Regions from separate parts of the Devosia sp. MC521 genome, predicted to be linked through region 1. Evidence: predicted binding sites of a transcription regulator. Region 1 holds the regulator's gene; the other holds the start of a gene.
What was found. The regulator PhoB, encoded in region 1, activates phosphate uptake and scavenging genes when phosphate is short. The targets are predictions, from matches to a motif close to TGTCATNNANCTGTCAT.
Positions count from the first base shown of each region.

Region 2: the regulator PhoB is predicted to act here: its motif matches at 1,445-1,461, upstream of H4N61_RS04170 (NAD-glutamate dehydrogenase).

Region 1 is NZ_CP059902.1:2,563,275-2,571,147, reverse strand. Features, by position in the region: gene H4N61_RS12300 (aldehyde dehydrogenase family protein) at 1-698, shown strand, start outside; gene H4N61_RS12295 (DMT family transporter) at 736-1,173, opposite strand; gene H4N61_RS12290 (DMT family transporter) at 1,170-1,667, opposite strand; gene H4N61_RS12285 (autotransporter outer membrane beta-barrel domain-containing protein) at 1,799-3,826, opposite strand; gene phoB (phosphate regulon transcriptional regulator PhoB) at 4,095-4,796, opposite strand; gene phoU (phosphate signaling complex protein PhoU) at 4,896-5,609, opposite strand; gene pstB (phosphate ABC transporter ATP-binding protein PstB) at 5,630-6,397, opposite strand; gene pstA (phosphate ABC transporter permease PstA) at 6,477-7,832, opposite strand; gene pstC (phosphate ABC transporter permease subunit PstC) at 7,829-7,873, opposite strand, start outside.
Region 2 is NZ_CP059902.1:881,261-889,133, forward strand. Features, by position in the region: gene H4N61_RS04170 (NAD-glutamate dehydrogenase) at 1-1,348, opposite strand, end outside; gene H4N61_RS04175 (hypothetical protein) at 1,662-1,940, opposite strand; gene H4N61_RS04180 (flavin reductase family protein) at 2,002-2,544, opposite strand; gene H4N61_RS04185 (metalloregulator ArsR/SmtB family transcription factor) at 2,812-3,414, shown strand; gene H4N61_RS04190 (group III truncated hemoglobin) at 3,411-3,899, shown strand; gene H4N61_RS04195 (acryloyl-CoA reductase) at 3,972-4,964, shown strand; gene H4N61_RS04200 (tripartite tricarboxylate transporter substrate binding protein) at 5,157-6,101, shown strand; gene H4N61_RS04205 (tripartite tricarboxylate transporter TctB family protein) at 6,098-6,598, shown strand; gene H4N61_RS04210 (tripartite tricarboxylate transporter permease) at 6,598-7,873, shown strand, end outside.

The DNA.
Region 1 (7,873 bases):
TGGGCGGCAAGAACCCGGTTTTGGTGCTCGATGATGCGGACCTCAAAGTCGCCGTCGAGAGCGTGGCGCAGTCGGCCTTCTTCTCGACCGGCCAGCGGTGCACGGCATCCAGCCGCGTGATTGTCACGGAAGGTATTCACGACAAGTTCGTCGAAGATTTGGCTGAGCGCACGCGCAATCTGCGTGTTGGCGCGGCGCTCGACAAGGATACCGAAATCGGGCCAGTCGTCGATCCGAGCCAGCTCAAGCAGGACACCGATTACATCGCAATTGGTCAGGCCGAGGGCGCGAAACTCGTCGCGGGTGGTGGTCGTGTGCAGAAGGATACAGAGGGCTACTTCCTGCAGCCCGCGCTGTTCACTGAAGCGACCAATTCCATGCGCATCGCGCGCGAAGAGATATTCGGGCCGGTTGCAGCGGTGATCAAGGTCAAGGATTACGAAGAAGGTCTGGCGATCTGTAACGACACCGAGTTCGGTCTGTCGGCAGGCATTGTCACCACCTCGCTCAAATACTCGACGCACTTTAAGCGCAATGTCGAAGCGGGCATGGTGATGGTCAATGTGCCGACGGCCGGGGTGGACTTCCACGTGCCGTTTGGTGGTCGCAAGGGATCGAGCTACGGCCCCCGCGAGCAGGGCCGTTATGCGGCAGAATTCTTCACCGTGGTGAAGACGGCTTACACAGCTGCCGGCTAAATAGGAAATGCGAACGGGGCCTTCGGGCCCCGTTTTTTTATTCGGCTTGGTCTTTAGCGGGACGTTGGGTCAGCGCCATGCCTGCAAGGATTAGCACAATGCCCAGGACGCTCGCCCACATGGTCAGGGGTACGCCGCGCAGCATGTCGAGAACGACACTCGAAATCATCTGACCAGCAATGAGTAATAGGGTTGTATTGGTCGCGCCAATCTTGGTGATGAGGAAAGAGCCTGCGGCGACAAAGATCACGCCGATTGCGCCGCCCGAATATACCCAGAGCGGAATATCGCCGATGTTTTCTGGAATGAGCCCACCCACGGCAAGACCGAGGATGGTCATGAACACGAAGCCGACGATATGGTTCCAAAAGGACGAAATGAGTGGGGTGGTGGAGACGGAGACGCGCCCATTGACCTGACGGCTGAGGATGATCAGCAGGCCGATCACGAAGGCAGAGATAATGGGGCCGATCATGCTGCACCGACGCCGAAGAGAATGATGATCATGCTACCAGCGGAAATCAGTAGTACGGCGGCGCCGTCGCGCAGGTCGAGCTTGCGCTTCGGCAAGCCCAGCAGCCCCCAGTGATCAGCGGCAAGCGAAAGCGCGAACTGACCCACGAGGCCAATCGCCAAAGTGCCGCCCAAGGCGATGGGCGAATTGACTGAGTAGGACGTTAGAATAACGGTCAAACCACCAAACACGCCCCCGAGATAGGCCCAGAGGGGGGCCTTGCCATAAATGGCCTTGGCAGCGGCGGCTTTGGCGCGTTCCTTGCGCCATATGATGGCGAGCAGCAGCATTGCAACGACCGTGCCGACACCATGAGCCTGCCACGATGAAAAGATGCCGCCGCCATAGCGACCGGCCTCACCGTTAAAGAAAACTGCGAGGGTGAGTAAGCACCCACTGGCGAACGCAGCGAGCAGGTAGAGCGGGTTGACCCGCTGCGTTGAAAAGGACGTCATGAAGTTCCGACTCAAATGGTTGCTAGGAGACTAGCTGAGCTGTGAGGAACGTACAGCGAGAACGTGAACCACGTCGAAACCAATATCGCCCGCCAGTGGCGAGCGATTTGAGTTGGAGACAACTGCTGGCTTTAGAAACGCATTCCGACACCGCCGCGTAGGCTGGCCGAGACCATGCCTTGGGTGTTGAGGCCGAGTTCTGTGCCGGCGGTAAAACTGTAGGTGCCGGACTGGTATTGGGCATTGGCACCGATGAAGCCGCGCGCGGCATTGGTCGAGTTGCCCGCAAGGCTTAGTGTCGTGCCGAGCACTTGAGCATCGGTCGTGCCGCCATAGGTCAATGTGCCATCGGCACCAATCTTGGCGCTGCCACTCCAGCCACTGCCCGCTTCGCCGAGGTCGATAGTGCCGAGTTCAAGTTCTGCACGGGCATTGAGCAGGTGCGAGAAGCTGGAACCCATGGTGACATTGGCAGAGGAGCCTGATTCCGAATAACCAGCCTGATGAATGCCAGTATAGGTCAAGGTGACGCTCGGAGTTAGGCGAGCGAAGCCGAGATCCTGGTCCATGCCGAGTTTGATCGACGGACTGGCGAACATGCTAACATAGTTGGCATAGGCTGTTTCATACCCTGCTGCGACCGTGTTGTTGACGAAGCGGCGCGCGCTGTCATTGGCGGAAACGCCAAGCGTCGCGTTGATGTCGATGAACACGGACCCAACAGCCAGCGAGGCATAGCCGCCGCCGAGCAGAGACGTGACATCGAGTTCGGACTTGGAAACCGTCTCGACGTGGCCACGACCGAGGCCAACGAAAAGCCCCGCGAGGCTATCATCAGAGAGTTTTACGTCTGAGCCAACCAGTGCACCACCTTGCAAGGACTTGGAGCCGGTCTTGCCCGAAGCTGGGGCAGTGAGTTCGCCATAAGCGCTGGCCCATGCGCCAAAATCGTCGCTAGGGGCAAAATCAGGGAAGTCTGGTGTCGCCGGGGACGGAGCATAGCCCAGAGCCGAGGTGCTGCGCGGCAGGCTTTGACGGCGATCGCCAGTATGGTTGGCGATATTGGATATTACAGTGCTAGCAGTTTGAACAGTCGCGGTGTTGGCCGCTTCGATGGAGGCGGTGGAAACAACGGTGAAGGTTGTGTAGGTGCTCGTCGCGGCATCGCCATTGCGGCGGTGCTCAGTGGCTTCGGTTGTGACAGCGCGGGTATAGGCCTGGCCATGCGTTTCGATCTGATCGTCGCGCAACTCTCCAGTGATCTTGATAACGCCTTCAAGGCCGTTGCCGATTTCGAGAGAGCCCGTTGCAGCCTGCGAGAAGCGAATGCCACCAGAAACCACAGAGCCGGGCAAGAGCGTAAGTTTGCTATTGGCAAAGCCCATTGCGAAAGCGTCGAACTGTTCGCTGATTACGGTGCCGCTGTTGATGATGTGAACATTGGCGGCATTGGTTTGGATGCCATGGCTCTGGACGTAGCCGCCAGAAGAGGTTTGGTACTCTCCACCCTTTGCATGGATGGTCCCGGAGTTGGTGATGACAATATCACTTTGGGTCGTGGGGGAGTAGACATAGATACCGGCGCTGCCGTGGTCCGCTGTCCTAATGTTGCCCGTATTGGTGATGCGTGAACTGGTGCCGTAAAGGCTAATACCGTGGGATTGTGTGCCGTGGGTGATGATGCTGCCACTATTGTCCAACGTCACATTGAGCACATTATTGGCGCTGTTTTCGACCTGGATACCTGTGCCCGCCCAGCTGCCCTTGGTCTCAATCGTTCCGGTGTTGGTGAGTGTGAAATAATCACCAGTGGCGTAGACGCCATAGGAGCAGTCTTCGTAGGAGAAGATGCCGCCGTGATTGACCACTCGCGTGTTAGCTGCCAGCGTTTCCAGCGCGTAGGTGGCGCTTCCGCGATTTTCGATCGTACCGTAGTTCGTGATCACCGTATCCAAGCCGGTGATGGAAATCACGTTGCTTGTGGAGTCCAAGGTGCCACCACTTGCGATAAAGAGCGTGTCCCCGATCCCGGAAAGGCTCTGAGCACCTCCGGTTTGACCTTCACTGATGGTGATATCTCGGGCCTGCGCTGCGGTGATATTGGTAGCAGCAAGTAGGGCGACGATCGCCGGTACAACGGCAATTGGCTTTGACAACATAGTGGCGCGGCAATCTGCAGCTTTTGGCGCTGCTCAACAAATCAGGAGACACGAAGAATATTATGGTTAATTCTATGATATGAAAGGACTTTACACGTCAAGCGTCTGATTTGGTGGATTGCGTTATTGGGCCTCGTAGAACACGCAAAACAGTTTCGATGCGCCCCGCGCAGAGAGATTTTTTGGCTTTTTTCTGATCAGCGGCGACTTGCGGTGACCAGAAAACAGTGCCGAGTGTCAGACCTTGTTGTGCCTAAGGGCACGCGATCTAAGCCAGTTGCGAGAAGCGTTCGTCGAAGGAGTAGCCGGCGCCGCGGACCGTGCGGATGGGGTCGGCTTCCTTGCCACGGTTGATGGCGCGGCGGAGGCGGCCGATATGGACGTCCACAGTGCGTTCGTCGACATAGACGTCATTGCCCCAAACGCCGTCGAGAAGCTGCTCGCGGGTGTAGACGCGGCCCGGATGGGTCATGAGGTATTCGAGCAGGCGATATTCTGTCGGCCCAAGGTGAATGTCTCGGGACCCACGGCTGACGCGGTGAGTGGTGCGGTCTAGCTCAAGCTCACCAACCTTAAGCGCGTTCGTCACAAGGCTTGGGCTCGCCCGGCGCAGCAGCGCTTGAATACGGGCGACGAGTTCGGGGACAGAGAATGGCTTGACGATGTAATCGTCTGCGCCGGTGGTGAGACCGCGTACGCGCTCTTCTTCTTCGCCGCGGGCCGTGAGCATAATAATTGGAACGCGGGCGGTTTCTTCACGCGCACGCAGGCGACGGCAGATTTCGATGCCGGAAACTTCGGGTAACATCCAATCGAGCAAGATCAGGTCAGGGACGCGTTCTGCGATGGCGTGGTGCGCTTCATCGCCGGTTTCCGCTGTGACGACATCAAAGCCTTCAGCCTGCAGATTGTATTGCAGGAGCAGGGAGATGTCGGCTTCGTCTTCGACAACAAGGATCGTCGCGGGCATGGGCGTGCTCCGTCAATCGGCCCGTAGGGACCGTTACTCAATATAGGGGATTTTCGAAGAGTTCGTCACGCCGATTGGGCGACGTGACGAAATTGGCGCTTAGGCTTTGATCTGCTGACGTTGGAGTTCTTGGACGTCGCTGGTGAGCTGCTTACCAGTCGAAAGATAGTAAGCGCGTTCAGCGATATTGGTTGCGTGGTCGCCTACACGTTCAAGGCTCTTGGCGCAGAACAAAAGCTGGGTGCAAGAAGTGATGTTGCGCGGATCTTCCATCATATAGGTGAGGAGTTCGCGGAACAGGGAAGTGTGCATGGCGTCGACATCATCATCACGATTGCAAACGTCAACGGCAGCTTCCGCATCACGATTGGCGTAGGCGTCGAGCGCCTCCTTGAGCTGACCGAGCACGAGAGCGGTCATGTTACGGACGCCGCTGTAGAACGAGGCCTGCAGGTTGATCGTTTCGAGCTTGAGCGAGCGGCGGGCCAATTGCTTGGCCATATCGCCAACGCGCTCAAGATCCGACGCCACGTGGATGGCGGTGATGATCGAACGCAGGTCGGACGCCATTGGCTGACGACGGGCGATCATGGACACGGCCATTTCGTCGATTTTGCGTTGCATGTCGTCAATGCGCTGGTCGGCGATGATGGTCACGTCAGCCAGTTCGCGGTCGAGCTTGAGCAGGGCGCGCGTGCCGTTTTCGACAGCCGTTTCCACCTGACCACCCATTTCGGCGATGGCCTGCGCGAGGGCGAGAAGTTCTTCGTTATACGAGGTAACGATGTGCTCTGTGCCGGTATTGTGTGGCATGGCTGTGCTCTCCCCTTAGATTAACCGATACGGCCCATGATGTAGTCTTGGGTCTGCTTGTGGACAGGGTTGGTGAAGATGTCTTCCGTGTCGCCCTGTTCAATCAGATTACCCAAGTGGAAGAAGGCAGTCTTTTGCGAGACGCGGGCTGCCTGCTGCATCGAGTGGGTGACGATGACGATGGTGTAATTGGTCCGCAGCTCGTCAATGAGCTCTTCGATGATGGCGGTTGCAATCGGGTCGAGGGCCGAGCAGGGCTCGTCCATGAGAATGACTTCTGGGCCAACGGCGATGGCGCGGGCAATGCACAGACGTTGCTGCTGACCGCCGGACAGGCCGGTGCCTGGTTCCTGCAAGCGATCCTTCACTTCGTTCCAGAGACCTGCCTTTTGCAGCGAGGAGGTGACGATAGCGTCGAGATCGGTCTTATTGCGGGCAAGTCCGTGAATGCGTGGGCCGTAGGCGACGTTGTCGTAAATCGACTTCGGAAACGGGTTCGGCTTTTGGAACACCATGCCAACGCGGGCGCGCAGTTCAACCACGTCAAGGTCTGGCGCGTAAATGTCCTGACCGTCGAGTTCGATTTTACCGCCAACCTTGGCGCCTTCAATGGTGTCGTTCATGCGATTGATGCAGCGCAGGAAGGTCGACTTACCGCAGCCCGATGGACCGATGAAAGCGGTGACAGAGCGATCTGGGATGTCAATGGAAATGCCGTGCAAGGCTTGCTTGGCACCATAGTGCACGGTGACATCGCGGGCAGTCAGACGAATGGGATGCGCGATCATTTCAGACAGATCCGTATTTGCGCCGAGGGCAGTGTGGGCTGTCTTGGCCTTGGAGGCAAGGATATCCATTATGTGATCCTTATGCGCGCTTTTCGAGGCGAGATCTGAGGAAGATCGCGATCGCATTGAGGGAGATCATGAAGGCCAGCAGGACCATGATAGCGGCGGAGGTGCGGGCTTCAAAGAAGTTGCGGTTTTCGTTGCCCTGCCAGAGGTAGATCTGAACGGGGAGGGCGGTCGCCTGATCGAGCGGGGTTCCGGGGACCGACGCAACGAAGGCGTTCATGCCGATCAAGAGGAGCGGCGCGGTTTCGCCCAGAGCCTGAGCGACGCCGATGATGGTGGCGGTCAGGATCGAAGGGAAGGTGACGGGAAGCACGTGGTGGAACACCATCTGCGTCTTGGAGGCACCCATGCCGAGCGCCGCCTGGCGCAGGGCCGGGGATACGCCCTTCAATGCTGCGCGGGTGGCAATGATGATGGTCGGGAGTGTCATCAAGGTGAGGACGAGTCCACCAGCCAAGGGCGCAGAGATGGGGAGGCGGAACCAGTTGATGAACACTGCGGCGCCCAGAAGACCGAAGACGATCGAGGGAACAGCCGCGAGGTTGTTGATGTTCACTTCGATCAGGTCGGTAAGGCGCGACTTGGGAGCGAACTCTTCAAGATAGATCGCGCTGCCCACGCCAATTGGCACGGCGAGCACAACCACAATCAGCATCATCCAGAGCGAACCCATGAAGGCACCCAGGAGGCCTGCCGATGCGGGAGCAGAGCGACTATCAACGCTGGAGAGCAGCGACCATGCAAAACCCTGCGTGATGGTGCCGTCTTCTTCGAAAATGTCGATGAGAGCACGCGCCGGGGCCGAGAGCTGTTGCTGACCGTCGCCCAAGCTGCGGTCAATATTGCCCTTGATCCAGTTATCGGCATTGGCCGAAGCGAGAAGCTCCATCTGCACGGTTTGGCCCATCAGGGATGGGTCGGCGACGAGACGCTCACGGACTTCGTGACGGGCGTCGGTCTCGGCAATGGTCAGGAGTTGACGGGTGTCAATCTCATACCCTTCCGGCGCTGCTTTGCGCAGGGAGGCTTCAATGACGTTGTTCCAGTTGAGCATGGCGAGCTTACGCTGCCAGGCCATGTTGGCAGCATGAAACTCAGCATCGGACAGGCCGGCAGTGCGGACAGGGGCTGGCTCGATCTTGATCAGTTCAGGATCGTAGGTGATTTCCAGATGCAGGTTCGACTGCATGAACGCTGGAACGCCCTTACGGAGAACGTCGGTGAACAGAATGGCGACGAACCCAAGAGCGAGTGCAATGGCGACGACGCCAAAGCCACGGAAAAGCTTTTCGGTGCGGTGACGGCGCGCCAGTCCATCGCGGACGCGTTTACGGCGTTCGGCGGCAGTGTCGAGGACAGTGTTGGTCATTCGTACTGCTCCCGGAAGCGACGGACAATGTAGAGGGCGAC
Region 2 (7,873 bases), 1.7 Mb from region 1:
CGATAGCGTGTTCCAAACGCTGTCTCTCGGGGCGCGGCGTCGGGCCACCATTGCGCCCGATAATCACATGCAGCCTGACGAGCTCGTTTTCGAGGAAATGCGGATAAAATGCAGAGACGCGTCCGTCGTATTCCTGCGCTAGGAATTGCGTGATCTGTGATCGCAAATCGCCGTCATAGAGATCGCGGGGCACATAGACCAAGATCGACACGAAATTATCAAACCGATCCACCCGTGGTAACACGCGCACCCTTGGCCGATCGTAGAGCGCGGCAATAGCTTCCGCGAACTCGGTGAGTTGCTCGGTTGAAACCTGAAACAATTCATCGCGTGGATAGCTATTGAGCGCGCTGAGCAGCATGCGCCCCGCGTGAGCCAGCGGATCAATCGCTGAGCGCTGCATAACCTCGGCGATTTTTTGCCGGATAATAGGGACGTCCGTATGCGCCGCCGATTGCGCTTGCGCAGTATAGAGCCCGACGACGCGCAGCTCCCCGATTGGCTCGCCGCTCGGCCCATAGCGCTTGATGCCGATGTAATCGAGATGCGCACGCCGATGGATGCGGCTGCGCAAATTGGCTTTCGTCACAAGGATAGGCTCGTCGCTTTTTGCAAAGCCAACCAGCTCCGGCGTCGAGTGGACATAGTCTGCCCCGCTGCGCACCACCTTAAAATTAGGCTCGTGGAAAAGGCCAAGACCAGGGCCATCGGCCTCGATCAACTCATCGCCCACAAGGCGGAAGTCCTTCACGCCCACAAAAATGAAATTGTAATGCGTCAGCCACTCGACAAACGCCTTTGCCTCAGCGGCCCCTGCCATTGTCTCAGGTATGGCCTGCGTTGCAGCACGCACCGCAGACAACATCGGCGATAGGTCGGTCACTGCGCTATGCACATCGCGCAGGGTTTGCGCGATCTCTTCGATCAATGCAGATTGATCGGCCACCGGATCAGCCTGGATATGTAAAACGCTCACTTGCCGCTCGGCCGCGCTTTGCGGGCGGACAATAGGATGGGCAAACAGGCGGACATTCCCGCCGCCGCTGCGCACTGCCGCCAACACGCTGTCGACGATATAGGGCATGTCTGGGGAGATAATATCGAGCACCAGGGGCGCACCCGCGCCTGCTGGTGGGGTGACCCACAATTTCAGCTTGGTGGTGTCGATCTCTTGGAGACGCTGGTAAGTGTTCCGCAGGTCTGCCAGCAATACAGCGCTGTCGGCGCGCTCAAGATCGCTAGCGTCTATCGTCTTAAGTGCTGATTTGAGGAAGTCATTTTCACCGCTGTCGTCTGAATTAAACTGCTGAGATGTTTCTAAAATCCGTGAAATGACTTCGTCATTCATGCCGCTTGCTCCCTGACTCGCGTGCCAAGAGTAGGCCGGAAACGGGCGATATGTCTCCATCGTCTGTTTCAAACGCCCATTATGCTACGGCACTTGTTTCATCAGAATGTCACATTGGGGCAAACTGTTTCTCAATTCGGCCTGAGAACGAATTGTTAAACGCTTGTTAATGCCGACCAGAGTGGTAGTGTTAGGGGGTAAAGTGCGGAGGCCCTCATGCGCCAACTCCAACGCTATGTCTCTTACGCAGCCCTCGCGGGCGCGCTGATCCTAGGCATCGTCGTCACCACCCACGCTGGCCCATTCTTTTAGGCTAATGCAGGGTCTGCTGCGGTAGCGCCGCAAAATCTCGCGTATCGATTTCCGGCCCTTGCCAGAAGACGATGTAGAGCAGATCGCGCCCATCCTCGTCGGTGATTTCGATACAGCGCGGCACGCCGAGCTGTTCATGATCGCCTGCAATTCTCTCGATGATAGCTCGCCCCATCTCAGCAGCATTCTGCTCTGCGGCGTCGAGATTACTGTGTTCGCTGCCCACGTCATCGCGGAACAACTCGTCGTCTATGCGAAGGTTGAAATAAAAACGCGGCACGCTCGATCTCCAATCACCCAAAGATAACGCGACAGAGGGCAAAACCGTTGCCACTCCTGTGTTACCCGCTGTTTTTGGGCAGGGCATAGTTACGATTATGCCAAAGCAATGGTGTCGCTTTTGTGTTGGTTTCTGCCTCGATCAACGCTCCGGCAAACAGCACATGCGTTCCCGTTTCCATTGAACCGATCACTTCGCAGTCCACCGTCATAGCTGCGCCAAGTAGTTTGGGGTGGCCCGAGTGCCAGCGTGTCCAACGCCCCACATCGAAGCGCCGCTCTGGTGCAAGCTTGCCGGCGAAAGCGTCTGCAATATCCCTTTGATCATCTCTGAGCAGGGCCAGAGAAAAACCGCCTGTTTTGGCAATCACATCCGCCAACCGGCTGACAATATCTATGGAAATCAGGATGGCCGGGGGCTGCGCCGAAAGCGACATAACCGAGGTGACCGTACGCCCAACCATTTCATCGCCCCGTCTCGCCGTCACAACATGCACACTGGAGGCGAGAGTCGCCATAGCCTGCCGAAACTCTGCTTCGCCAACCGTAGAATTGCGTAACGGACGCATCCGCATGGTGTCGGGCAAATCAAATTCAGCAATCATCGGCAGGGTCGGTCGTTTCGTGGTCAAGATGTCTACGCGGCTCGCGTTCGGTAAAGCGTTTGGCAGGTGATGCTCTGGTGCCCATCGGAGTTCCGTTAGGCAGCAGATCAACGCTGCTCCGAGGTTTTCAGATGTTACTCGCTTGCATGCGAAGCTCAGAAACGGTATTTCCAAGTCATGCCTTTGAAAACCGTGCAGCAAGATAAGTCAAGCTCTGATCGTCAAGACGCTCAGTGGTCGCCCCGCAGCCCGTCGGAGCGTCTGTTGATGGTCCTGAAAATGCACGGCGAGCTGTCGTCTGCCGATGTTGGCGATAAGCTCGGAATCACCGGAGAGGCTGCTCGCCAGCAGCTTTTGCGCCTGGCGGCGGACGGTCTGGTTGAAGCCTGCCCGGTCCCCTCCAAAGCGGGCCGCCCGACCCAGATTTGGTCACTCACACCGGCAGCACAGTCCCATTTCCCGGATACGCACGCCGCACTGACCGTTCAAATCCTCGACATCGTGCGTTCCACTCTCGGTGAAGCCGCCTTGGACCAGATCGTCGCGCAACGCGAGGCCGATACGCTCAAGCTCTATTCTGCCGCCACCGCAGACCTCACAGCGCTCACCGATCGTGTCGACGCCTTGGCGCAGGCCCGCAGCACCGAAGGCTATATGAGTTCTTGGTCGCAGGCCGAAGACGGATCGATCCTGCTCATCGAAAACCATTGCCCAATTTGCGCCGCCGCGACGTCCTGCCAAGGCTTTTGCCGATCAGAACTTTCGGTGTTCCAATCTGTATTGGGCGACGATGTTGCCGTTGAGCGGCTCGAGCACGTCGTCTCGGGCGGGCGTCGTTGCTCTTACTCCATTAGGCCCATTTCATCATGACCCAATCAGATCGCCCCGTTGGCACGCGCCTGCACCGCATAGGCTGGGATACGCCTGAGGGCCTCAGCGAAGAACTGATCCGCGCTGTCGTGGATGAGTTCTATGCCCGGGCGCGCAGGGATGATGTCGTTGGCCCGGTGTTCAATTCCAAAATTGCCGCTGACGAATGGCCTCACCATCTCAGCAAGATCGCCGATTTCTGGAGCTCCATGCTGCTCGGCTCCGGGCGCTACGATGGTCGCCCCATGCCCAAACATATGGGCATCCCCGAACTGTCAGACGCCCATTTCATGCGTTGGCTCCGTCTGTTCCGCGAAACCGTAACCGAGCTGTGTCCGCCCGATATTGCCGCCGTGTTCATTGAGCGCTCTGAGCGTATTGGCAATTCCTTCCGCATGAATATCTTCATGCGTCGCGGCGATGACATCACGCGTCTCGCCCCACTGCCACGAGAAGCCTCGCCTGTCTGGCGGCCAGAAGACTAAGGCACAAAACCCTCTTTCGGATCGCCCCCATATGCGCCACACATAGCTGGGTGGACGCAAGGGAGAGCGAGCATGAGTTTTCGAGCACTGCTGACGAGCAAGACTGAAGAGGCTGGCCTCGTCTCCCAACTTGTCACCCTCGACGACGCGCAACTGCCGCCCGGTGATGTCGTCGTTGACATTGATTTTGCCGGTTTCAATTACAAAGATGGCCTTTGCCTGCTCGGTAAAGGCGGTCTGGTTCGCAGCTTCCCGCACATCGCTGGCATAGATTTCTCAGGCATTGTTCGCGACAGCAAGGACGAGCGCTATGCTCCCGGAGACGCCGTTGTGCTCACCGGCTGGAGGGTGGGCGAGCTCCATTGGGGCGGCTTCTCCCAACGAGCGCGCGTCAACGCCGATTGGCTCGTGCCCCTTCATACCAAGCTCGATACCCGTGCCGCCATGGTGCTCGGTACTGCCGGGCTTACGGCCATGCTGGCCATCAATCGTCTTGAGGGACATGGCCTAACCCGAACTTCTGGCGATGTTTTGGTGACAGGCGCTGCCGGGGGCGTCGGCTCTATCGCGGTCGGCCTTCTGTCCAATTTGGGTTATGCCGTCACCGCACTCTCAGGTCGCGCTGAACATACGCCAATGCTGAAAGCGCTTGGCGCGAAGCACATCATCAGCCGAGACGATTTTCTGGCAGAGCCCGACAAACCACTCGAAACCGCCCGCTGGGCAGGCGTTGTCGACTGTGTGGGTGGCAATATCTTGGGCAAGGTTTTGCGTCAGCTTGCTTATGATGGCTCTGTCGCAAGCCTGGGCAATGCTGCGGGCCTTGAGCTGAACACCAATGTGCTGCCCTTCCTGCTGCGCGGCGCAAACATCCTCGGCATCGATAGTGTCATGCAGCCCCATGAGGCGCGGATGGGCGCTTGGGGGCGCTTGGGGGATATCTTTGATCAAGCCCAATACGCCAGCAATGTCGAAGAGATAGGCCTCGCGGTCTTGCCGGAAAAGGCGCGGCAAATCCTTGCCGGAAAAACGCACGGCAAGCTGGTCGTTAACCCAGCGCTCTAGGAGCCATTCTCGCGCGCAAAAGTGCCGGGTCTTGCAATTGCATCCGATTTGTCGCCACAACTATCTGGATCGAAGAGATCGCCCCGTTTGCGGATTACGGCCGGGGAGGGAGGATGACAGGACGCTGACAGACTCTGCGCCGTAAGCTGAGGGACGGACGAAAAACGTTCGCTATTGTTCTAGGGAGGAACCATGAACAAGCTATTTTTAGCAGCGCTGGTCACCAGCGCTATGGCCGTACCTGCATTCGCAGCTGACTATTCTATCATCGCTCCGGCCGCGCCGGGCGGTGGTTGGGACCAGACGGCCCGTACCATGCAAGAAGCACTCGTTGCTGATGGTATCTCGGCTAACGTGCAGGTTACCAACGTACCGGGCGCAGGCGGCACCATTGGTCTTGCCCAGTTCGCCACGCAGGAATCTGGCAATGCCAATGCCCTGATCGTCGGTGGCTATGTGATGGTTGGCGCCATCCTCACCAACGCATCGCCCGTTACGCTTGCTGATGTGACCCCAATTGCGCGCCTCACTGGTGAAGCCGTTGGTATCGTCGTTCCCGGCGCGTCCGACATTCAGGACATGGCTGGCCTCGTCGCTAAGCTCAAGGAAAACCCAGGCGGCGTGTCTTGGGCTGGTGGTTCTGCTGGTGGCGCTGACCACATCACAGCAGGTCTCATCGCCAAGGCCGTTGGCGTTGATCCGACCCAGGTAAACTACATTGCCTATTCCGGCGGTGGCGAAGCGCTCGCTGCTATCCTCGGCAATCAGGTGACTGTTGGCGTTTCCGGTATCAGCGAATTTGCGTCGCAAATCGCAACTGGCGATCTCCGCCTCCTGGCTGTTTCGACCGACACCCGCGTTCCAGGCTTTGATGCGCCAACCCTTCAGGAAGCTGGCGTTGATACCGCTGTTCAGAACTGGCGCATGGTTGCAGCTGCACCCGGCATCACCGATGAGCAGAAGGCTACTATCACTGCCGACATCAAGAAGATGGCCGAATCCGCAACATGGAAGGCCGCTCTTGAAAGCCGCGGTTGGGTCGACACCTATCTCGATGGCGATGCTTTCACCGCTCAGCTCGAAGCAGATATTTCTGCCACCGAAGCCATTCTGAAAGACATTGGCCTCGTCCAATGATCAACGGCTCACCACAGCCGACGCGTCGCCCCGATGGGGCGGCGCTTATTATCGGCGTCATCCTCGCCATCATTTCTGCTGTGATCTTCTGGCAAACCAGCCAGATGCGCATACCGCCCATTCAGCAAAAAATGGGTCCGCACGTCTTCCCCTATGTCATCGCGACCGGGTTGGCGCTGCTCTCCGTGGGGACATTTATCTCCGCTGCACGAAATGGTTTCCCAGAACGCAGTAAAGACGACATCGGTCCGATCCTTTGGGTGGTTGGCGGTCTCGTCGCACAGATACTCCTGCTCTCAACGGCTGGTTTCTCGATCGCTACAGGTCTTCTTTTTGCCTTCACGGCAAAAGCCTTTGGCCGCGGTCCGCTTTGGCAAACCATCCCTATCGGCATCGTTTTTGCCTTTGTCGTCTGGTTCATCTTCGCCAAGGGGCTGCAACTCTCGCTCCCCATGGGCGTGCTTGAGCGGTTTCTAACCACGGGGAGTTTCGTCTGATGAATACATTCGAACTTCTCGCCCAAGGCCTTATGGCCGCGATGCAGGTGCAAAACTTGATCTACGCGCTCATCGGCGTAACCCTCGGCACTGCCGTTGGTGTTCTGCCCGGCATCGGCCCCGCGCTCACTGTCGCGCTGCTTTTGCCGGTCACCTACAAGCTGGATCCAGCAGGTTCGCTGATCATGTTTGCGGGCATTTACTATGGCGGCATGTATGGCGGCTCCACCACCTCCATCCTGCTCAATACCCCGGGCGAGAGTGCGTCCATCGTCACCGCGCTGGAGGGGAATAAAATGGCCCGCAAGGGCAGGGGTGGTCCTGCTCTCGCCACGGCCGCGATTGGCTCGTTCGTCGCCGGTCTCTTGGCAACCCTTGGCTTAGCCTTCATCGCCCCATTCGTCGTAAAATTCGCGCTCGCCTTTGGCCCTGCCGACTATTTCGCACTGATGGTTCTGGCCTTCGTCACCGTCTCGGCCGCCTTTGGCGATAGTGCGCTGCGTGGGCTAACCGCGCTGTTCATTGGTCTCGGCTTAGGCTTGATCGGTATCGATCTTCAATCGGGTCAGACCCGTCTCGCCTTCGGTGTCATGGACTTGCTCGACGGCATTGAGGTCACCACCCTTGCAGTTGCGCTTTTCGCTATCGGGGAAACACTCAAAACCGCATCGGATCGCGATCAGGTCAACGCTCAGGTGATGGCCGTCAAAGGCTCTGTGTGGATGACCATTGAGGATTGGAAACGCTCGTGGATGCCGTGGTTGCGCGGTACGGCCATCGGTTTTCCAATCGGGGCCATGCCTGCGGGTGGCGCGGACGTCGCGAGCTTCCTCTCCTACAGCACCGAAAAGTCTTTTGCTAAAAAGCCGGAAGAGTTCGGCCATGGCGCAATTGAGGGTGTTGCCGGCCCGGAAGCTGCCAATAATGCGTCCGCCGCGGGCACGCTTGTACCGCTGCTGACGCTCGGCCTGCCGACAACAGCAACCGCTGCGATTATGTTGGCGGGCTTCCAGCAGTTCGGTCTGCAGCCGGGCCCATTGCTCTTCACCAACAACTCCAGCCTCGTCTGGGCGCTGATTGCTTCGCTTCTGGTCGCCAACTTCATGCTTCTGGTTCTCAACCTGCCGCTGATTGGCCTCTGGGTGAAACTCCTCACCGTGCCAAAGCCGTGGCTCTATGGCGGCATTCTGGTGTTCGCGACACTGGGTACACTCGGCGCCAATGGGGCGATGTCTATGGGTATTGGCCCAGTTCGCATCTCGTTCGAGCTGGTGC